2 regions of the Bacteroides sp. AN502(2024) genome follow, and region 1 is predicted to be linked to the other one. Evidence: riboswitches for the same ligand, from Rfam matches in the RefSeq annotation. Region 1 holds a riboswitch; the other holds the start of a gene.
The links. Region 1 has a riboswitch for cobalamin ahead of AB9N12_RS11095 (TonB-dependent receptor). Riboswitches for the same ligand answer to the same signal wherever they lie in the genome.
Positions count from the first base shown of each region.

Region 1 (11,844 bases):
TACCGACTTGAAGAAAGAATCCCCATCCTTTCCTGTTGCTTTTACCGGTTTGCCATCTGTTCCATTCATGCGTTTGGCTCCTTCACCTGTATCAACGGTCCAATAACCTTCGCTGTCAACTCCCATGACAGGAGTTACACCTGTTACTCTCAATTTGTGTTCGGCATCCGGTAGCCATTCTGTAGTACCATTAGTGGTGATTGTCCAGTAATATACTCCGTTTTCATCAGCTTTTACTCCAATCACAGGAGCATCTGTTCCATTGGTACCATTTATTCCATTTTTGATAGATATTTTATTTCCGTCATTGAAGGTTAGCGTGTAGCCTTCAGAGGTCTGTTCCGTATTCGTGATTATTTTCCCTTGGTTTAACACGTCTACTAAACTCTGTAAAGTTGTGATTTCAGAGTTCATTTTCTTGACTGTTGTTTCCAGTGTTTCTACTCGTCCGTCGAGATCATTGACTTTATCCCATAGATCATCGTCATTGTAGCAACTGAATACCGTAACGGCAGTGAGCAGTAAAAATAGAATTTTTTTCATTGCTTTTATTTTTTAGTTATTAATAGGATTGTGAATTATTGAATCTCTTTTAGTTTCTTATCTGTAAAGGCAATATGTGCCGGAATGTCTCCCGTGGTAACTGACCATTTCTTTTTTCCATCCCGGGAGAAACAGTATAATGTCCCGGGAGTCACATAGTCTTTGGCATCGGTAACGAAGAATTCACCTGTTTCCGGATTGATAGCTATTCCATAAGGTATCTTGATCGATTTTTCCGTCCCATCTGTGATAAAATTGCGGGTATCTGTTTTCTTTGTTTTTGTATTATAAATGGCGTAAGAGACTGTCCAATTGTTGGTGTAATAACTCCATTCCGTGCTGTATACATACAGTGAATCTCTGCAGATGGCCATTTCTGTATTGGGAAGAAGTGGCAATTCATCGGTCACTTTATCAGTACTGGAATCTATTACAAATGTTTTGGAGTAAGTATCATAATAATCTCCCCGGGATGAGACATAAATATTTCCATATCGGTCCAATTCCATTCTATGCAGGTTGATTCCCACATCAATGGTTTTGATAACTTTGAATGTGTTCAAGTCGATGACGGAAACAGTGCGGTCATAATGGGGTACACGATACCCGCCTGAGTTGGCTACATATAGCTTGTTTCCCACAATTACCATTTCTTCCGGCTGGTAGCCGACCACACAGGTATCCTTTACGGTCAGCGTAGTGGTGTCAACACGTGCCACATATCCCAGTCTGGCGTTGGGATCTATTTTGACAGGACCTGCATACGAACTGACGTATGCATATTTATCTTTAAATACGATGTAACGGCAATTAGGTATGGAAATTTGCGTGATGTGTTTGGCTGTCTCTACATTCATCACTTCTACGAAATGAGAACAGTTGATGATGGCGTATAACTTGTTTCCATAGATTTGGAGATCATTTCCCACATCACCCAATTCTTGTACGACTCCCGGATTTCGTTCCGCATAGATATTTTTATGATAGATGCCGGTTTCGTAATCAAAGTAATCAAGGGTAGCTTTGTTGCTTCCCATATTCCCTTCATTGAGTAGGAAGAAGCCTTTGATAGAGGAATTGTTTACTCCGGGGGTAACTTGGTTGGGAGTTGACGGAATGATGTGTTCTTCTTCGCGACAAGAAGCCGACAGAAGAACGAAACAGATAATGACGGATAGAACGGATATTCTCATAGCATGATGTTTAGTTTGATTTTAAAACTTGTACCGGGCATAGGATAACATTGCACTACTTCATATTGCTGATTGAAGATATTATTGATTTCTGCCGTTACACGTATTCCTGTTTTTTCCCATTGAAACATTTTGGATAGGGAAAAATCGTGGGTATACCAAGGCTGTGCATAGTTCTCCGGGATATTGGCGACCGCTTCATAGCGCTCACCTGTATAAATGAAACTATAGTTGCAGGACCATGTTTGGTAACTTCCATTGAGAATGATGGAACCTCCATGCCAAGGTATATAAGGAATTTGGCCTCCATACCACTTACTGGTCGGGTCGGTAAAATCCTGTGCCTTTTGATAGGTATAATTGACGAGAGTGCTAAGTCCCACTTTCCCGAAGCCCCATTCTCCTCGTATGGCTGCATCTAATCCCCGAATCTCCACATGTCCGAGATTAATCATCGTCCAACGGAACTGGTTGGAGGTAGGCATGGCAATGATTTTATCATCTACTTCATTGTAGTAACCATCTATTTGTAAGTCCAGGCTTTTCAGCCAATGGTTATTCCAAGTGTGAGAGAAAGTGATACCCACATCGTATTGGGTGGTATATTCCGGTTTTAAGTCCTTATTGCCTATAAAAGTATAATACAAATCATTGAGAGTCGGCATGCGAAAGACTTTTTTATAAAAGGCCCGTACATTTAGAGGAAGCTTGGTAAATGGTTGCCAAGTGGCTATGACAGACGGAGTGTATCTGTTTTTGGTGCCTGCATTGGCTCCCTTTGTACGTGTATTGTCGTTGACATGAGTATATAACAGGCTTGCCTGCAGCAGGAAACGGTTGAAGTCAAAGGACGTGGCAGCGGAAGTCAGGATTGTATTACGGGTTGGATAGACAAAATCTGTAAGATCGGCTCGTAATGTATTCCATTGAAAATCGTTGGATACTGATATACTCCACCAGGGATAAATGGTGAATAAATGGGCGGTCGAAGCATAGATTTCTTGCTGTCGGTAGTGATTGTCTACGTACATGGTGGTGACATCCAGTCTGGGATCGGATAAATAGTGGAGATAATCGTAAGCATATTTCCCGTTGACCAGCAGGCTGTACCAATTCTTGAAATAGTTTTGAAAAGAACCTTGCACAAACAGATTGGTATCCCACTGTCGGTCCTGATGGCGAAACTTACCCGGTTCTTCTCTTACCGCAGCTCCGGGGTATCCCCGTTCCGAATGGTATAGGTATGCTTTGGCTTTCCATTCTCCTTGGGGAATTTTTCCGAAGAAGGCATTCTCCAAACGTAGCATTCTTACGTCTCCATTTTGACGGACAGCTGTTGTGTCGTAACCATCTTTCTTGGCGTATGTAAATTTATATCGTCCTGATGTATACATGTACTCCGTACTGATGGAACTGCTTATTCGTTCGTTGAAACGATGTTCCCAAAGTAGTGACGGATTGATGGTAGAGAATGAACCGCCTTTTACCCCGATATTCAGGTTGTTTCGCTTTTCTCTTTTGAATACGGGTTTTCGTGTCTGCATATATATGGCACTTGCGGAACTATAATCTTTGGCCGGTTGGAAGATGGCACTTTTCTGACCATTATACAGTGAAATGACTTCCATATTATCTAATGAAAACCTTCCTAGATCGACGACTCCATTTTGTGCATTTCCTAATTCAATACCATCATAAAATACGCCGACATGATGACTGCCCATACTTCGTATATTGACGGTTTTTAGCCCTCCGATACCTCCGTAATCTTTTATCTGGACTCCGGAAAAGTAGCGCAAAGCATCAGCAACCGAGTAAACATTCAGTTTTTCAAGTTCTTTACCGGACAGAATCTGTACAGGAGACATTTTTTTTTGTATCCGGTTGCTGTAGATAGTAACTTCTTTGAGTTTGAGAAGTGTGTCAGACAGAGAAGGCTGATGGCGAACCTTAGACTGGGAAATGGCCGGTAATGTGATAAATAAAGATAGAATCAGACATAATATCCACCGTAAATGGATATAATGCTTATGGTATGAATGAACTTGAATAGAAAACATGTCTTTTATTTTATCGGTATAAAAAATCCGTTTGTTCAGATCTGAGTTCAATCTACACAAGCGGTCATATAGCTATTATACCAAATAAAAGATAATTGCTTATTTTCTATTTGACTACCACCCGAAATCCCGCAGGTGTAAATCAGAGCATCAAGGCAGGTCTTCTGACTCATCTCATTTTGCAACGCCTTCCCGGATAAACTATCCAGTGACTTTCGTGTTGCAATTTAGCCCTCTGATGAAAGAGCGGAGATTTACAGCAGCAGGTTCTGTTGCCGGTTTACACGGCATTCCCTTTTCATTCCTTAACAACGCAAAGGTTGTTTAAGGAAACCTTAATGGTACAAAGTTAGGAAGTTTTTATTAATTAGTTTGTTTTATCTCTAAAAAAATCACCCTATCTTATTTATTTTATCCGTACCCTCATCTCCTGAGCGTCAAACGTGATAGATTCGTTTCTGAACAGTCTTTCTATATGTCCGCTAGCTATCATTTCCGGAGTAGGCAGTGTGTACATCTGCGGATTATCTATGAGCGTGATAGAGTTACAAAGCGATAAGGCGATGTCGAGGTCGTGTGTGGAGAATAAGATGCATTTGCCCTCTTCCTGTGCCAGCTTTTTTAAAAGCAAACATAGTTCGTAACGGTTGGGTAAGTCAAGGAAGGCGGTCGGTTCATCAAGCAGGATGACGGGAGTATCCTGTGCAAGAGCACGGGCAATCATGATGCGCTGACATTCACCATCGGACATTTTATCCATTGTCTTTTCTGTATAGTCGGACATACCGACTAGTTGCATCGCGTTGTCCACTCGCTTTTGGTCTTCCGGTTGCAGTTGACCGATCCAGTTGGTGTAGGGAGCACGTCCTAAAGCTACTACATCTTTACAGCGGAGATTGGCGATGCGTACTTTATCGGTGGTGACCAAACTGATATTCCGGGCCAGTTCTTCCGGTTTCAATGAAGCTATGTTTTTCCCTTGTAGAGCAATTTCTCCTGATTGAGGCTTTTCCAGTCCCATCATGGCACGGAGCAGTGTACTTTTCCCTGTTCCGTTACGTCCCAACAGGGCAACGAGTTGCCCACCTGTAATTCGGGCATTTACCGTTTCCAACAGTGTATGTTGTCCATATCCTAATGTCAATTCTCTAAGCTCTATCATTTGAATCTACGCAAGTTTTTAGTGATTACCCATAAAACAACCGGAACACCTAGCAAGGCAGTGATGCAGTTAACCGGAAGCAGGAACTTCTTGGCGATGATGTCGCAGAAAAGCATGCTGATAAGTCCTGTCAACATGGTGCCGGGGACAAGTATCCGGTGATCGGCATTGTTGAATAGCAGTCGTGTAACATGTGGTACTGCCAGACCGATAAATCCTACCGGACCACAAAAAGCCGTGACCGTTCCTGTCAGTAGGGCGGTAGAGAGGAAGATAAGCGTACGGGAGCGTTTGATGTTCATTCCCATGGTACGGGCATAGTTCTCGCCCAACAGTAATAGGTTCAACGGTTTGATGCAGGATACCGAGATTGACAGACCTGCCAGCAATACCGGTATCATAATCCATAACTGATTGGTTGTGACGTGACTAAGAGAACCCATTGACCATAGTGTAAACATTTTCAATTGCTCGGCAGAACTTAAATATTGTAATATCTGGATAATGGCACCTGCTACATAGCCAATCATTACTCCCATAATCAGGACACCTAGGATATTCTTCACTTTTCGGCTGATAATGGCTACTCCCAACAGAATAACGGCAGTTCCTATCCAGCCGGAACCAACAATACCCATGGATTGCAGGAAAGGAAAGTCGGACCACCCGAGCAACGGAGTGCCCAGAATGAACAGAGCCACTCCCAGTCCCGCGCCGGAACTTACTCCTAGTAGATAAGGGTCTGCCAATGGGTTCTGGAAGACGGTCTGCATCTGCAATCCGCTTACGGAAAGTGCTATGCCTATTAGCGCAGCGACCACTACTCGTATGAAACGGATAGAAAGGAGAATGTTACGCGTCATTTCGTCACATTCGCCTCCGGTGAGTACCCCCCATATTTGAGAAATCGGGATATATGTGTCTCCGGTAGCTATATCTGCCAGTAGCAGCAGTATGGCTGTTATTCCTAATATGCTGAATAGTAAAACGGTATGTCTGCAGGATTGTTTCATTCCAGATGCCTGTAATAATAAAGTGAATCGGATATAAGTTCGGGGTGAAAAATATGAATCAGGTCACGCAAGACAATGTCGGGGCGTACTACTGCCGATTCCCAATAATCGTTACCACCGGCAGCAGTCAGTCGTAAATTATTGTTATAGACAGTTTTCTCGCGTACGGCTTTGGCGTCACTGAATTTGGGGTTGATTGTCTTCAGTTCATTCAGTGTGGTAGCCGAGCCTACGTTGATCCAATAGTCTGCCTTTTGTATCAGTCCGTAGGCTGTTTCGAGTCCGATAGGAGCAGAACTGTTGGCGGTATTTTTTTTGTAGATATAGTCGGCTCCGGCGTCGGCAACTAGTTGTGCCATATAGCTTTGGGTGGAAGGCATTACCCAACTGTCGTTCCAAGGAGTGTTGAACATCACCGTAGGGCGTTCTTCCAAAGATTCCGTAAGGGCTTTTAATGCCAGGTACCGTTCCGGTATTTTCCGGAATATTTCGATTCCCTTTTCTCGGCTGTCCGTCAGTTCGGATAGTACGACCAGCCATTCAGCTTTGCCCAACGGCGATTCTTCCAAGTATTCACCCATATATATATAAGGTATAGCGAGCTCTTTCAATTTGTCCGTCACGGCAGTCTGGGCATCTCCGATACCATATAATAGTACAACGTCCGGTTTCAATCCGAGCAATAGCTCGTAGTTTATTTCGGGGCCCATATCCTTGATTGTATCTTTGTGTGCAAGGACATAAGGATTCGATACATAATTAATGCCGGATACACCGACAATGCGGTCCACCTGTCCCAGTGCATCGAGCATGGCAATGTAAGAAGAAGACATGCACACGATACGTTGCACTTTGGCGGGAATGACGGAACCGGTAAATCCGGCAGGCGCCTGTTCACCGTTCCGTGAAACGAAATAGGACATTTCTACATTTTCAGCTCCCTGCCACGGATTAAAAACACGTATCAGGGTACTGGCTGCGTTGTCTGCTCCCACTATCTTGAATCCGGAGGCATATTCGGGGATATATACATCCTGTTTGAATGCAGCCAGAGATGTCTTTTTGTCGGATATGCAACTTGTCAGAAAGAAGAGGCACAGTAATATAAAAAACGGAATTGAAGATTTGCTTCTCATATAGTCAATTTTTTTATAATAACTTACTTATTTTTAGTTCTCTTTCTCTCTCCAGCAACGATGTTACGGCAAGGAATAGAAGGAAGAGGGGAGACAAAAGTAGGAAAAAATAAGAAGATTCACCTCCCCCGCGAAGAAGTTTCGGAGAGAGGTGAATGAAATTGATTGGAATTTTCCGGTTTTGACAGGAAAAAGTTATTGAACGAACACTATACGATTGGGATTGGCTGTACCAGTCTCTATAGGAGCATTTGCACGAATCGGTGTTCCGTCAGACCTGTAAACATATAGATTTTGTCCGCTTTGTCCGAAACAGACATCTCCGTTGAATGGGTTTACGGAAATGCTATAACCAAGCATCAGGTCGGGTAGTTCACTTGTTGTAAACGGGGTTACATCTCCACTGAATGATACTTTTTGTAAAGTAGTCGGCATTTCATAATTGGGGTCATGCCATTTTACGTATGTAGTAAAAATAGCGTTATCGCCTATTTGGAATGCATCTGCCAGATTGGCTACATGAGAATAGCCTTCTCCTTCCAATTTGTACAATGCAGATTTCTCCGTTGTATAGTTACCTAAAGAATTGAAGTAGAGAGTTCCGTTCGGAGCTTGCGCAATCAATTTCGGGTTAGTGGGGACAGTAATAGGCTCTACTATTTTAAGGTCTGTTGTGAGTTTTGAAATAGTGGTTCCTTGTCCGGCATACGAGTCTCCCGTGTTTCCTGAATTACACACATACACAGTGTTGTTGGCAACGCAAATTCCTTCGGAATAAGTGGCATCTAATTTCGTAAACATTTTCTTTTCAAATTCTGTGGTATCGATAGCCATCACAGCTCCTGAATAGAGGCTTACATATATCATTCCTCCATAGGCTGCAAGATGACGTGGCATTGCTTTAGAATGACTCTTTTCATCGTCATATTGTCTCATTCCGCCATAGGGCGCTCCCGTAGCAGCATTGAATATCCAGATACCTCCGTTTCCGTACGTCAGGTCGTGACCGCTCACTGCACAGTACAGCTTTGAGCCATACTGAATGAGGTCATTTCCCGTGTCACCTATTTCAATTTCCTTCCCTATCTTTTTCCAATTATTATCATACGTGATAAGTTTCCCCGGCAAAGAGGGAGGGTCCTTTTTCCAAGTTCCTTCACATAGCACGTATGCCTTAGTCCAATTGGCATCGGTTATTGCACGTGTGTTTTGTGGAAAAGATTTATTAACTTGTCCGGTATTGTCGAACATCTCATCACTACAACTGCCCAGTACGAATGTCAATGCAAAGACTGAATAAAAAAGATAATTCTTTTTCATCTTATGAATTATTTAACGATTAATTATTTGTGAAATTACCATCCTGTGATTCTTTCATTTGTTGCAATGTAGGCTTAGCTCCACAACCATAAACCTTCCACTTGGTTATTATGCCATCGTCTATAAATTTCTTGAAAGAACTGAAATCATAGAGTTCAGGAAAATCCGAGATCGTGACATTGCTTAACTGACTTATACTTGGAAAGATTTCTTTTATATCTAGTTTATTTATGGAAGATGTGGTTCTGGATGTAATTGAAAATGTACCGATAGTCTCCAGGTTTTCCATCTTGAGAAATGAAAAATCTTTTTGGCTGTTATGAACATAGAGTGTAAAGCTTCCTCCTATTTCTTTGAGTTTGGGAACTTTAACGGGATTTGTCGGCACGTTATTATTCAAAGCACTGATACTGAAATTTCCTCCCACATATTCTAAATCCGGTAGGTCAATATCATGCAATATGCTGGTAGCCATTCCTTGTATGGTGCGGTATTGAACACTCAAATGGCCATTAATACGTTTTATATTTTTAATGGCCAGCCCTTTTTCTATATTGGTTTGTAATATATAGGACTCAACAGTCGTAAATCCTCTCAGTGTAGGCGGGTTCATCTTTGCTGATGAGAAAGTAATACTGCCGAAGGGCTCATCTCCCGAAATAATAAATTCTTTTGTTAAATCGTCAGTGGATGCAATGTCTACTTTGCCTACTTTTTTCCCTTGTAGGTTCAGACTGAAAACTCCAGTGTAGCGAACTAGCAATGTTCCTCCTATACTTTCAACATTGCTGAGAGTATTCTTGAGACTTTCATCATTAAAAGTGGGGCAACTGCTTAATGATAGATTTGCTTTCAGGTTTTTCAATTCCGGAATATTTAGAGTTTCCAACTTCGCGGCCCGTTTTATGTCAATAGAGATGCATGTAGTTAGCCGGGGTAAATTGATAATCTGTAATTTCGTCGTACTAGAGTTGCCGCTTATATAGAAAGTTCCATTCACAACTTCTAATACCGGTATTTCCAATTGAGTCATCAATCCTCCATTTATAATGAAATCGTTATCTACTTTCTTAAGGGAATTAAGGTTAAATTGCTCTATGATTGGAGCATCGACCGTGAATTTCCCATTTACAGATTCCAAATAGGGGAAAGAGACCTTTTGGTAATATTGGCTTTCTTTAATTGTAAGATTCTTGCGAACAGAGACCAATGAGGGTAAGGTGATGTCTGTCAGCGTTTCATTGCCGGTGGCGGGTGAAGCGATAGTCAGGCTTCCTGCTTTTTTCAGATTGGCAAGACCGTTCAGGTCTTTTCCTTGGTAATATCCACCGATATTAATATCGTCCAGTACTTCCGTAAGTGTGGACAGACCCTCCAGATTCTTGATGGGGTCTTCTGCTTTTTGAGTTGTCGCGATGGAGATACTACCTTCTATAATGGTGATATTACTCTTGGCAAACGCATCGACTTCAGTTTGTGAATTGAAAACGAAATTGGCAGCTTCACTAACGTCGGTATGGTGAACCGTATATTTGTAAGTGCGTGAAGTCCCGTTATAGGAAGTCACCGTCAGCTGTTGTTCTTCGTTCCATGTGCTGATGCCTGCCGGATCGGGGACGATACTTGCCTGCTCGCTGATAACGTAGTGTGCGGTTGCGCCGTTAAGTTCTGTTCCCTGGGGAACAGACAGAATAATCTTATCGTCTATTATGGCAGCTTGCCACGTGTTTTCTCCAAGGGACAGTGAGAAAGAAAGAATATGGTTGTCTACACCGGCAAACGGGTTCTCATTGTCGTCACTGCACGCTGTCAGGAATCCGACGAAAAATATCGTCAGAAGCATTTTCCAAGTTTTGTTCTTTGTCATAATCAAATTTTTATTGTTGTTAAAATTGTGTACTGAAAAATAGTTTAGAGTCGTTTGGGAGCCTTTTCCATTTGTATATCTCGGAAACCGTAAACTTCGGTAGATACTTCACCGAGCACTCCCGCTTGCGACTGGACGCCTGTCTGTACTTTTATAAAGTCTATATAACGCAGATTGATAGGAGTTCCGTCAGGATATATAGCATTCTTTATCTTGAAACCGTTTCCTATGGCATTGGCATTATGATTATTTCCGTTAGAGAGGAAGTCTTCACCGTAGTTATCGGCATATCCCCATCTGTAAGATTCGTTTCGCCAGATTCCATTATTGAGGAAGGTCCTTTCTTTAATCCGGGTGCCGCGCAGTTCGTATGAGTTTCCTTTCAGCCAACCGGGAAAAGCCGGACTCCGGTCTATGGTTCCTGTATTGCCACGGCTGTCTATCCACTGTACGGGCATATTGTAGATAGGAGGGCGGTAGTAAGTGACAGAATAATTCTGCCAAGTGGTAGATTTACCTGTTTCGCTACCTTTCAGCTCATACCATGTGTCATCAGGCAATCCGTTTCCGTTTTCGTCCTGCATTACGTAGACTATTCCCGGTTCGGAACTTCCGTCGAAAGCATTGCCTATGATTGAGAAATCGTATTGGCTGTTATCATTAGAACTAGCATTATAAACGCTATGGTCGAATCCTACAACGATGTATCCTCCCCACGCTCCCAATGAGACATGACTGACTACTGCATTCATCCGGGTTTCAGCATAATGGCATGCTTCTGCTTCCGTTTTTCCGCTTATTTGTTGTACGAATTGTCCGGGTGCGGGCAGAATATTATATACCGTCACTTTGCTACTCGAACTTCCTGCTTTGGGAGCACGGTAGCGAGCTGCTTCGTCCGATTGCAGGCATTCTATAGTTTGTATAGCTTCTACCGAAATATCACCGTCTGTTCCCGTTACTTTCACTTTGTACTCTCCTGCTGCCGGAGGCATAAAAGTAAAGGTTGGCTTTGTTTCATCCGGATACGGTTCTCCGTTCACTTCCCATGCATAAATGGTATTCTCCGTGTTGTCTGTAATAATAGGAGCCACATAGGCAGCGCGTCCTGCAGGTACAGTTTGACGTTCATTTTCAAAAGTAATGTTGAGTTTTCTTTGGGGTGCTACCCGTATGGTAGTTGTTGCTTTCCCCGTTCCGTCTTCGTTGGTTACTTTAAGTGTAATATGGAAGGAACCTTCATTTTCCGCCACGAATGTGTACTCTTCCTTATCACCTATTACAGCATCTTTTTCATTCGTCCATTCATAGGTGCTTCCTTCCTTGAAGTTTACAGCGGATTTGATAGTGACACTTTCTCCTACATACGTAGAATAATACTGGATTAATGACACTGACGGGACCATCTTGTTCATAACGTCTATCCGGAGTTCTTTTTGCACACTTCCGTTTTTCGCGTCTACCCTGAAAGTGAAGAACTTTTTTCCATCTGCAGGAGATGAATAGGTGAATGAGGCATCTGTACTGACTATTTTGCCTTTTTCATCTTT
Region 1 is NZ_JBGFSP010000003.1:2,847,306-2,859,149, forward strand. It holds gene AB9N12_RS11085 (PL29 family lyase N-terminal domain-containing protein) at 1-543, opposite strand, end outside; gene AB9N12_RS11090 (DUF5074 domain-containing protein) at 579-1,736, opposite strand; gene AB9N12_RS11095 (TonB-dependent receptor) at 1,733-3,796, opposite strand; cobalamin riboswitch at 3,933-4,149, opposite strand; gene AB9N12_RS11100 (ABC transporter ATP-binding protein) at 4,203-4,958, opposite strand; gene AB9N12_RS11105 (FecCD family ABC transporter permease) at 4,955-5,971, opposite strand; gene AB9N12_RS11110 (ABC transporter substrate-binding protein) at 5,968-7,107, opposite strand; gene AB9N12_RS11115 (YncE family protein) at 7,303-8,427, opposite strand; gene AB9N12_RS11120 (hypothetical protein) at 8,447-10,294, opposite strand; gene AB9N12_RS11125 (PKD-like domain-containing protein) at 10,339-11,844, opposite strand, start outside.

Region 2 (11,844 bases), 2.4 Mb from region 1:
AGCCACATACCCCAACAAACATTCATTGATGCTACGCACGGAAAAAGTACGTACCCGCTGTCCCCAATCTTTTCCGTTCATTTCCACCGTGACGACTACACTTACCGGTTCCGCCTGCGCCTCATTCTTCAAGGCTTCATAATTCCAGATGATATCAGGATAAATCGTATACTCCGTCCGGGGCTTGTTTAGCACAAATTCCGATACCGACCGGGAGAAAAAAGGCGTTTCGGCCACTTCAATCCGCACACGGCTATAGGCCGTCTTCGATTTCACCCGAATGGCAATGCACGACTTCGGATTTCCCAAATAAGTCGAATCCGACGGAACAATCACTTGTGCATCAGTAGTGGCAACAGACAGAATCGCCGAAGGGAATATATTCCCTCCCAAGTCGTCTACAATCTCAAAGCCGGAATTAAACGAAGTATATTTAAATACAGATATGCCGCCAAAAAGGAGGAGTACTACCACAGAGCCTATTATTTCGCGCCGATGTCTTTTCAAATCTAATTTTATCATTATTTGCAATTACTATAATCAAACATTTCCATTGTTTCTCGCTAACAAAGATAACAAATAGCAAACGTTTTTTCCTTTTACAATCAGCAAAAACTTTCATATTCCACATCCTCCTCCTCTATTTCCGGAATGTAACATGATTGTAACATCTGTTTCATCTGCCCGTAACAAAGTCTCCTCATCTTTGCCAAGGATAAAATAAAAAACGTAACTTTGTCATATCATCTTAATACATATATCTTATGAACGATTACCGTATTCTAGTTGTCGACGATGAAGAAGATCTCTGCGAGATTCTGAAATTCAATCTTGAGAACGAAGGTTATGAGGTGGATACTGCAAACTCTGCCGAAGAAGCAATGAAGATGGAGATCAGCAGCTACCATTTAATTCTCCTCGATGTGATGATGGGAGAAATCTCCGGATTCAGAATGGCGAACATGCTGAAAAAAGATAAAAAGACAGCCCAAGTGCCTATTATCTTCATTACAGCAAAAGATACCGAAAATGATACCGTGACCGGATTCAACCTCGGTGCGGACGATTACATCTCGAAACCGTTCTCCCTGCGTGAAGTCATTGCTCGTGTGAAAGCGGTGTTGAGACGAACGGCGACAACGGAAACGGGAAAAGCCCTCGAACGCCTTACTTACCAGTCGCTCGTCATTGACATCACCAAGAAGAAGGTCAGTATCGACGGTGAAGAGGTGTCATTGACCAAAAAAGAATTTGAGATACTGCTTCTGCTGGTACAGAATAAGGGACGCGTGTTCTCACGTGAAGATATTCTATCCCACATCTGGAGTGATGAGGTGTACGTGCTCGACCGTACCATCGACGTAAACATCACCCGTCTGCGTAAAAAGATGGGGGTATACGGCAAATGCATCGTCACCCGTCTCGGATACGGATACTGTTTTGAAGCTGAATAAATAATGATGCCGAATTAAATAGTTAGTATGAACCTGCCTGTAACTCAAAAGCATTTTCTTTCTTTCAGCCGGAAGCTTTTCCTTTCGGTTATCTCACTGTTTCTGGTATTTGCCATTTGTTTCATAGCCTACCAGTATCAACGCGAACGGGAATATAAGATAGAACTGCTGAATACAAAACTGCAAGATTACAACAGCAGGTTCTACGAACAGCTGGATGAACAACCCATTGACCGTGAAAAGATCAACGGATATGTCAACAACCATATCCTGAAGGATTTACGCGTAACCCTTATCGACCTGGAAGGGAATGTCGTTTACGACAGTTACCCGAAGCATAACAGACAGATAGAAAACCATCAGAACCGACCGGAAGTACAAAAAGCAATAAAGCAGGGCAACGGATATGACGTACGCCGTACTTCCGAAACAACCGGACTCCCCTATTTCTATTCGGCCACCCGTTATAAAGATTATATCGTGCGCTCGGCTTTGCCCTACAACGTCAGCCTCATCCACAACCTGCAAGCAGATCCTCATTATCTATGGTTTACCATCATCGTGACATCACTGCTAATGATTATCTTCTACAAATTCACCAACAAACTGGGGACTTCCATCAACCAGCTCCGTGAATTTGCCATGCGTGCCGACCGGAACAAACCCATCGAAATGGCCATGCAATCGGCTTTCCCGCACAATGAACTGGGGGAAATCTCCCAACATATCATTCAAATCTACAAACGGCTGCACGAAACCAAAGAGGCACTCTATATCGAACGTGAAAAACTGATTACCCACCTTCAGATCTCGCACGAAGGACTGGGAATATTCACAAAAGACAAGAAAGAAATTCTTGTCAACAACCTCTTTACCCAATACAGCAACCTGATCTCGGATTCGAATCTGGAAACGACAGAAGAAGTCTTTGCCATCAGTGAACTGAAAGAGATTATTCATTTCATCAATGAGAACCAGCAAAAACGTTCGAGAGGAAAAGGCGAGAAACGTATGTCGGTCACCATCAACAAAAACGGACGGACATTCATCGTAGAATGTATCATCTTCCAGGATGCCAGTTTTGAAATCTCCATCAATGACGTCACTCAGGAAGAAGAACAAGTAAGGCTCAAACGCCAACTGACCCAGAATATCGCCCATGAACTGAAAACTCCAGTCAGCAGCATTCAGGGGTATCTGGAAACCATTGTCAGCAATGAAAACATCCCACGTGAGAAGATCAACGTATTCCTCGAACGTTGTTACGCACAAAGCAACCGCCTGAGCCGGCTGCTACGCGACATCTCCGTACTCACCCGCATGGACGAAGCCGCCAACATGATCGACATGGAACAAGTGGACATCAGCGTACTGGTGGAAAACATGATCAACGAAGTGTCACTGGAGCTGGACGAAAAGCATATAACAGTAGTCAACTCCCTGAAAAAGAGCATACCGATCAAAGGCAATTACTCACTGCTCTATTCCATCTTCCGCAACCTGACGGACAATGCCATTGCATACGCCGGAACCCATATTCAAATAAAGATCAACTGCTTCCGCGAAGATGAGAATTTCTACTACTTCAGCTTTGCCGACACAGGTGTAGGCGTATCTCCCGAACATCTGAACCGCCTCTTCGAACGCTTCTACCGAGTAGACAAAGGCCGTTCACGCAAACTGGGCGGAACTGGGTTGGGACTGGCTATCGTGAAGAACGCCGTCATCATTCACGGCGGCAACATCTCCGCCAAAAACAATCAGAATGGCGGATTGGAATTTGTATTTACGTTGGCAAAGGAGAAATAAGGAGTAATCCTCCCCTGACGAATTCGCATCAGTTGTCCAAGCTCTCACTAACACACCTCGGCTTCCGAAACCGAAAATGAAAGAAAGACCACTCTGCCTACTTCCTTCAAAAAGGAATATTAAAACACACGAGGATACAATAGATCGGGTCACCGTTCGGAAGATTCACTAAATGCGCACCATTTTCCTTCAGCGGAATCCTATATTTTACATTTTAGAACGTTTTTCTTTCAGCATAGAAGTAAATCGTCACCATACGGTTCTTTTTGGAAGACAAACCATCGGTATACACTCTTTTTGCCATTTTCCTTTTATCATCCGGCGAAGACCAACCAGCTCCCCAAAGTCCCTTTTTATGCCTTTACAGCTTTCTCATCGGGAAACCAACGCTCTATCGGTGAGAAACAGAGGCTTTATGATGGATAAACCAACGCTCTATCTGCAAGAAATAGAGGCTTTATTTACTCTCTAAAATGCATATTTCCTGCTAAAACATACAGAACAAACCGGTATTTCTGCATATTCTTGCATTTACCGATGCGATTTGCTTCCGGTTTAATCATATTGAAGTATTCTTTTCCGACGGGAATCTTAAAAACAGAACATACTCCTCTTTCCCAATCATCCTTTATCAGACTTCCCCTATTCACCATTTGAAACTCAGGCAACTGAAATCAAGATGTTTTTTTGGATAAATATAAAAAGAAAGTTATCTTTGTCTTCCATACATGTATACTTCCATGCACATACATAAGTTAAACGAAATACAGCAAGTCATGAAAACAAATATGAATATCCTAGTTATTGGGTGCATCCTTCTTCTTTGTGCCTGTAAAAGTGGAAACGCTTCCAATCACTGTAAAAATGAAGTTCCCCGAGATACCATTACCACCTTCGCCCTGCCCGCCATCCCCGCCATGATGACAGCTCCGGAGCAACGTGCAGAGTTTCTCGTAAAACACTATTGGGATCATGTAAACTTCGCCGACACCAATTACATCCACCATCCCGAAATAACCGAACAAGCCTGGGTGGACTATTGTGACATACTGAATCACGTCCCGTTGAAAACCGCACAAGAAGCCATGCGGAAAACAATCGAGCAGACAAACGCAGACAAAAAGGTATTCACCTACATCACCGATCTGGCCGATAAATATCTCTACGATCCCAACTCGCCCATGCGTAACGAAGAATTCTACATCCCCGTATTAGACGCCATGTTAGCTTCTCCCCTACTGGAGGAAATAGAAAAAGTACGCCCCAAAGCCCGCCGGGAGTTAGCTCAGAAAAACCGCATCGGCACCAAAGCCCTGAACTTCAACTACACACTTGCCTCCGGTGCCCAAGGCTCTCTCTACCAACAGCAAACGGACTACATCCTACTATTCATCAATAACCCCGGTTGCCATGCTTGTACAGAAACGATAGACGCCCTGAAAAACGCCCCTATCATCCACCGACTCGTGGAACAAAAGAGACTAACCGTCCTCTCCATCTACCCCGACGAAGAGCTTGACGAATGGCGCAAACATCTGAACGAATTTCCTAAAGAATGGATCAACGGATACGATAAGAGATTCGCCATCAAGGAACAACAATTATACGACTTGAAAGCCATCCCTACCCTCTACCTTTTAAATAAGGAAAAAACCGTACTCCTAAAAGACGCTCCGGCACGAGCCATCGAAGAATACCTACTGATGAGAAGCGAACTATAAATAAGAAAACAAGTTCTTTTCCTTTCGTCTTGATACGAAAGAAAAAGAACACTCTCCCCCTTGCAAAAGCGAAATAAACTCCCTATCTTTGCAGCGCATTGGTTTGCTCCTCCCGTGCGGATGGAGCAATTAAAAGGGAATCAGGTGCAAGTCCTGAACAGTCCCGCTGCTGTAAGTTCCATCTATGTTACAAGCAACTCACTCATTGCCACTGGGTACAAATCCGGGAAGGCGTTTGTAACAGGAACAAGTCAGAAGACCTACCATGCAACTATGTTTCACTGCTTTCGAGGAAAAAGCGTTGAGTCTAATGAACCGGACAATCCGTCTATCATTTCATTCATCACTCTGCTTCAGAGAAAGTGTGTTAAAAGAATAAACTCTGCCAAGTTTATTTATGCGTGTCCGGCCGAAGGGATTTCGCCCGGACACTTTTCAATAGCAACAGACCGAGAAAGAAATCGATGAAAAAGAGAACATTCAATAAAGTGATCTTTGCAGCATTCGGCTGCCAGCTCCTGTCCGTACCACTTTTCGCACAACAGCAGAAAGTAGATACGGCACACACATATTCCATTCCCGAAATAACCGTATCAGACATCTACCAGACCCGTGAGACACGATCAACCGCCCCCTTACAAACCTTCTCCCGAGAAGCCCTGAAAAACCTGCATGCCCTGCAAGTCTCCGATGCAGTGAAACACTTTGCAGGAGTGACCGTAAAAGACTACGGAGGTATCGGCGGACTGAAAACCGTATCCATACGTAGCCTGGGCGCACAGCATACCGCCGTAGGTTATGACGGCATTACCGTAACCGACTGCCAAACCGGACAAATCGACATCGGACGTTTCTCGCTCGACAACGTAGACCGTCTTTCTCTGAACAACGGACAAAGCGATAACATCTTCCAACCTGCCCGCTTCTTCGCGTCAGCAGGCATATTGAACATACAGACACTCACGCCACGGTTCACTAAAGGGGAAAAGACCCATATATCCGGAGCTTTCAAGTCCGGCTCCTGGGGATTAATCAACCCCTCCGTTCTACTGGAACAACAGTTCAATAAGAGATGGAGCATGTCAGCCAATGGCGAATGGATGTCATCAGACGGACAGTATCCATACACCCTGCACTACGGAAACAGGGAAGGCGACCTGACATCACGGGAGAAGCGGAAGAACACCGATGTGCAAACCCTTCGTGCCGAAGCAGGACTCTACGGCAACTTCTCCGACAAAGAGCAATGGCGGTTGAAAGCTTATTACTTTCAATCCTCCCGGGGACTGCCCAAAGCCACCACTTTCTACAACGACCATTCTACCCAACACCTATGGGATAAAAACGCATTCGTACAAAGCCAATACAAGAAAGAATTCAGCCGGCAATGGGTATTCCAGACTTCCGCCAAGTGGAACTGGAGCTATCAGCGTTACCTGGACCCCGACACCCAAAACTCTTTAGGGAAAACGGAGAACAGTTATTACCAACAGGAATATTATCTTTCCGCATCGGTATTATACAGATTATTGAACAATCTTTCATTTTCCCTTTCAACGGATGGGAGTATCAACACAATGGATACTAATCTTACCCATTTTGCGCAACCCACCCGCTATTCATGGCTGACGGCTCTTGCCGGGAAATACGTGAATGACTGGCTGACAATCTCCGCATCCGCATTGGCAACCGTTATCAACGAAGATGTCAAAGAAGGTGGCAGCGCGGGCAGTCACCGCAAATTGACCCCTTATGTAAGCGCCACATTCAAGCTGTTCCGTAACGAAGAGTTTCGCATCCGTATCTTCTATAAAGACATCTTCCGCCTACCCAGCTTCAATGACTTGTATTATCAGGAAGTGGGAAACACCAAACTCAAACCTGAAAATGCAAAGCAATATAATATCGGTCTGACATATAGCAAGAATGTATGTACATTCATTCCTTATCTTTCGGCAACCGTTGATGCATACTATAACAAAGTGACGGATAAAATCATCGCTTATCCTACCAAGAACCTTGCGATATGGAGCATGAGAAATTTGGGAAGTGTAGACATTAAAGGTATCGACGTCACCGGAAACTTATCTCTTCAGCCTTGGGAGAAAATCCGTATCAACCTCTCCGGCAATTATACGTATCAACGGGCATTGGATGTCACCAGCCCTGATTTGAGTCAGGATAAATCGACTTACAAGCATCAGATAGCCTACACTCCCCGCGTCTCCGCTTCGGGACAGGCAGGTATCGAGACACCATGGTTCAATCTGTCTTACTCATTCCTATTTTCAGGAAAGCGCTACGCGTTGGGACAAAACATTGCCGAAAACAGGTTGGATAGTTATAGCGACCACAGTATTTCGGCCAGCCGCGACTTTCAGATAAAGAGAGTCACCACCTCTTTCAGCGTGGAAGTACTGAACCTGATGGACAAGAATTACGAAATCGTGAAATACTTTCCAATGCCGGGACGATCTGTAAGAGCGACACTAAAGATTAGGTATTAAATATTAAAAAGTAGGATATGGTCGTGAAAAGGAAATTAGTATATATATTCTGGTGCTGGCTGTCATTGATAACCTTATCCGTGGCTTGTGATGATATGGAGGATAAACCCTTCACGTCGGGTATTATAGGCGATCCGGAAGAGACGGGTACCGCCGAATTATATGTATTATGCGAAGGACTGTTCAATCAGAACAATAGTTCTTTGGCACGTTTCTCTTTCGGCAATCAGCAAATGGTTCGAGATTACTTCCAGACCGTCAACCACCGGGGATTAGGAGATACAGCCAACGACATGGCTATGTATGGAAGTAAGATATATGTTATAGTCAATATCTCCAGTACGGTAGAAGTGATAGACTTCCGCACGGGAACCTCATTGAAACAGATTCAGATGCAGGCAGAAAACGGAAGTTCCCGCCAACCGCGCTATATCGCTTTTCATAAAGAAAAGGCATACGTATGTTCCTATGACGGAACCGTTGCGCGTATAGACACTACTTCCCTTGCCATAGAAGCCATCACCTCAGTGGGACGCAACCCCGACGGCATTTGTGTACAAAACGAGAAATTATATATTTCCAATTCCGGCGGATTGGATCATTCATCAGGGCTGGGTGTAGATCATACAGTGTCTGTTGTCGACATTACCACATTCAAAGAAATCCATCAAATAACAGTCGGCCCGAATCCCGGTAAAATTGTTGCGGGTCCGGATGAAACTGTCTATGTAGTTACCCGAGGTGAAGATGTAGAAACCGGAGACTATGATTTTATCAAGATAGATTGCCGGACGAACAAGGTCACTCATTCTAACGAGAAAGCGCAAAACTTCGCCATCGACGGAGACATAGCCTATCTATACAATTACAACTATACCACACAGACTTCTTCTATCAAGATGTTCAATCTGAAAACAGAAGAGACAATCCGTGAGAATTTCATAACCGATGGAACTGTGATAAAGACACCTTACGGTATCAGCATCAACCCTTACAGCAACAATGTATATATCACCGAAGCACGCGATTACACCACTTACGGCGACTTACTTTGTTTCAACCAACAAGGACAACTCATATTCCGCCTGAACAATATCGGGCTGAACCCGAATACAATTGTATTCAGCGATAAGGCTTCACAAAGCAACATGGATGGTAACACCGAAGCGACTGAAAACTCATTGGCTTTCGCCAATAAGGTATGGGAATACCGCCCTGCTCCCGGACAGTTTATCAATACGAGTACGTCGGCTTATGAAAATGGATTTACTACCGCACAAGTTTTAGATCGTGCCACAGAAAAGCTAAAGAAAAAATCAGTTATCTCATTAGGCGGATTCGGTGGAACAATAACAGTAGGATTCCCTCAACCAATCCCTAATATCGAAGGGGAATATGATTTCAAGATATGGGGAAATGCCACTTACAACAAGAATACTGGAACGGGAGCACTCGGTGGAAGCGCTGAACCGGGAATAGTATTAGTCTCGAAAGATATAAACAATAATGGGATGCCTGACGATGAATGGTATGAGTTGGCTGGTAGTGAGTACGGAAAAGATACAGAAATACGTAATTACGAAATCACCTATTATCGCCCCCAACCGGTCAATGGTGATGTCCGCTGGAAAGATAATCTAGGAAAAGAGGGATTCGTCAAACGTAACACATTCCATCAACAAGATTCTTATTATCCGAACTGGATAGAAGAAAATGAAATAACTTTCCATGGGACACGTCTAAAAGACAATGCCGTAGAAGAAGATAATGTCTGGGTAGGCTATTGTTATCCTTGGGGATATGCAGATAATCATCCCAACAAAACCGGATACTGTCAATTTAAAATAGACTGGGCAGTAGACCCAAACGGACAACCTGTGTTATTAGACAAAATAGACTTCGTTAGAATCTATACTGCCGTCAACCAAGATACAGGTTGGACAGGAGAAATATCTACCGAAGTTGTCACTGTAGAGAACTTACATTACGAAAAATAATCAAACAATTAATAATTAAAATTAGAGCAAAAACATGAAAAAGTTATCTTTATTCTTATTAGTGTCTGTGTTCGCTTTTTGCGGATGTAGTGATGATGACGAAACAAAAGGAGGTGATGAAAAAAAAGAGATTGTCGTTAGCCTCGAGAATCTATTAACTGAAGCAGAAACACTTTATTTAGGGGATATAGAGAACCCTGCAGAAAGTTGGGAACTGGGAAATACTCCTTATTATTTAACTTATTTACAGGATAATACAAAGGTATTTGAGTTTGACTGTGTATCATCTTCATATGGATTTGGCATGGATGCTTTCGGTTTTACTAATCTCACATCCGGAAACTACAGTGCTGTCCCTAAAAAAGGCGTAAAGAACAATACGTATATTATTGTAGGATCTTCTGGCTATAAAATTGGCGCTAATAACGACAAAGAAGCTGCCATACGCTTCAAAGACAACAATCATTCCAATAATCTAAAAGCGTATCAAGTAAAAGGCTTATTTATAACTAATTGTATATATGCCTATAATAGTATGAAAGAAGGAACTGACTATTTTCATGAACATGGTGAAGAAGATAAATTCGATAGCAATGATTCATTCAAGGTAATTATTTACAATATAGATAAAACAAAAAAAGTAGAATACTACTTAGCACAAGGAACTAATCTAGTAGATGAATGGAAGTGGGTAAATCTCACCTCTTTAGGAAAAACTGAAGGATTAAAATTTGAATTACAGACAACTAAGAATAACGATTGGGGTGCAATGACTCCGACCTATTTCTGTCTTGACGGGATTACTCTGATCGAAGAATAAAGACTCGTAAACATCGCAGATACACATATATAAGTTTTTATTCTTTTTCCTTGAGAATCATAATTAGAACAATGAGTGGTTTTATTGTTCTGATATACAGATTTTCAGCAGGATTAGAAAACTAATAGGGATATTCTCAAAATAGAAGACAGCTACTTCATTGCGAAGGGTATTCAGTAAATGTCCCTAAAGAGACGGTGAATAATAGAGGAGACTTGCCACTGATTATTCATCGTTTCTTAGTTTACATACCCGCAGGCTCTTCGGATTGCACTGTCATTTTAGATTCAATTTTATTCTAATTCAGTTCAGTTGAGCGTCCACGTCAATACAAAGTCCGGATGGATACGATAACCGACTACATAGAGCTTTTGCTGTCCCGTCACAAACTCCTGAACTTGGAACATTCCTTCTTCCTGAGGTACAAAATACGTCAGACGAAGCTTGCGGAGATCAGCGTCGGCATCTTCCATACGTTTAAAAACCGCCTCCTTGGCAGACCAATGCAATAACAGCCCCCAAGTCACGTCACCCAGATAAGCCTCCGCTTGTTCGTCAGGGCGGACATAACGGCCGGACACCCGATGAACCCGTTGACCATATTGCTCGATATCAATACCCACAGAAGTCTGAGAGCTAAGTATCACAGCCACATATCCTTTGGTATGAGAAATACTGATAAAGAAAGAATGATCGGTGAGATAAGGTTTTCCCTCGGAAGAATAACCGATTTCCTTATCCTCCCGCAACATGGAATATAACAGAACACGAACAGACAACCATTCCATCTTACGACGTTCGGAGACAAAGCTGTTCAGCTCCTGTTTGCAGGATATTCTTCGCGCATCGGGCAGAAGAGCCAATAATACCTCCAACGGCTCTTCTATCTTCCAAACAGCCCATTGTATATTATTCGTCTTATGTTGTAGGAATAATGCCATCTTCCACATCCTTCGGCAGAATCGTAAACTTAACTTTCAATATACGGCGGCTATCCATCTCCAATACTTCAAACTCGTAATTGTGATAAGTCACTTTCTCGTGCAATGCCGGAAATTCACCTTTAATCTCAAGCAACATACCCGCCAATGTATCCGCATCTCCCACCATCTTTTCAAATTCATCTTCGTCTACTTTCGCTATTTTATAGAAATCCGTCAACTGCGTCTTTGCTTCAAATATCCAGGTATGGTCATTCAACACAACGTATGTACGTTCTTCATCATCGTATTCATCGTGAATCTCACCTACAATCTCTTCGATAATATCCTCCATCGTTACCAGTCCGGAAGTTCCTCCAAACTCATCTACAACGATGGCTATATGAATCTTATTCGCCTGAAAGTCACGCAGCAAATCATCAATCATCTTCGTTTCCGGCACAAAATAAGCCGGACGGATCAATGACTGCCAACGGAAATTATCCCCCTTGCTGACATGAGGCAGAAGATCTTTAATATACAGCACTCCCTTGATATTATCCCGCGAACCGGAATAGATAGGAATACGCGAATAAGCATTTTCAATGATACATTG
Region 2 is NZ_JBGFSP010000003.1:399,695-411,538, forward strand. It holds gene AB9N12_RS01690 (hypothetical protein) at 1-522, opposite strand, end outside; gene AB9N12_RS01695 (response regulator transcription factor) at 765-1,454, shown strand; gene AB9N12_RS01700 (sensor histidine kinase) at 1,482-3,263, shown strand; gene AB9N12_RS01705 (DUF5106 domain-containing protein) at 4,040-4,984, shown strand; cobalamin riboswitch at 5,067-5,267, shown strand; gene AB9N12_RS01710 (TonB-dependent receptor plug domain-containing protein) at 5,449-7,491, shown strand; gene AB9N12_RS01715 (YncE family protein) at 7,509-9,488, shown strand; gene AB9N12_RS01720 (DUF4465 domain-containing protein) at 9,523-10,308, shown strand; gene AB9N12_RS01725 (4'-phosphopantetheinyl transferase superfamily protein) at 10,617-11,249, opposite strand; gene AB9N12_RS01730 (gliding motility-associated protein GldE) at 11,227-11,844, opposite strand, start outside.
Region 2: it holds a riboswitch for cobalamin, as region 1 does, so the genes downstream of both, AB9N12_RS01710 (TonB-dependent receptor plug domain-containing protein) here and AB9N12_RS11095 (TonB-dependent receptor) in region 1, are expected to answer to the same signal.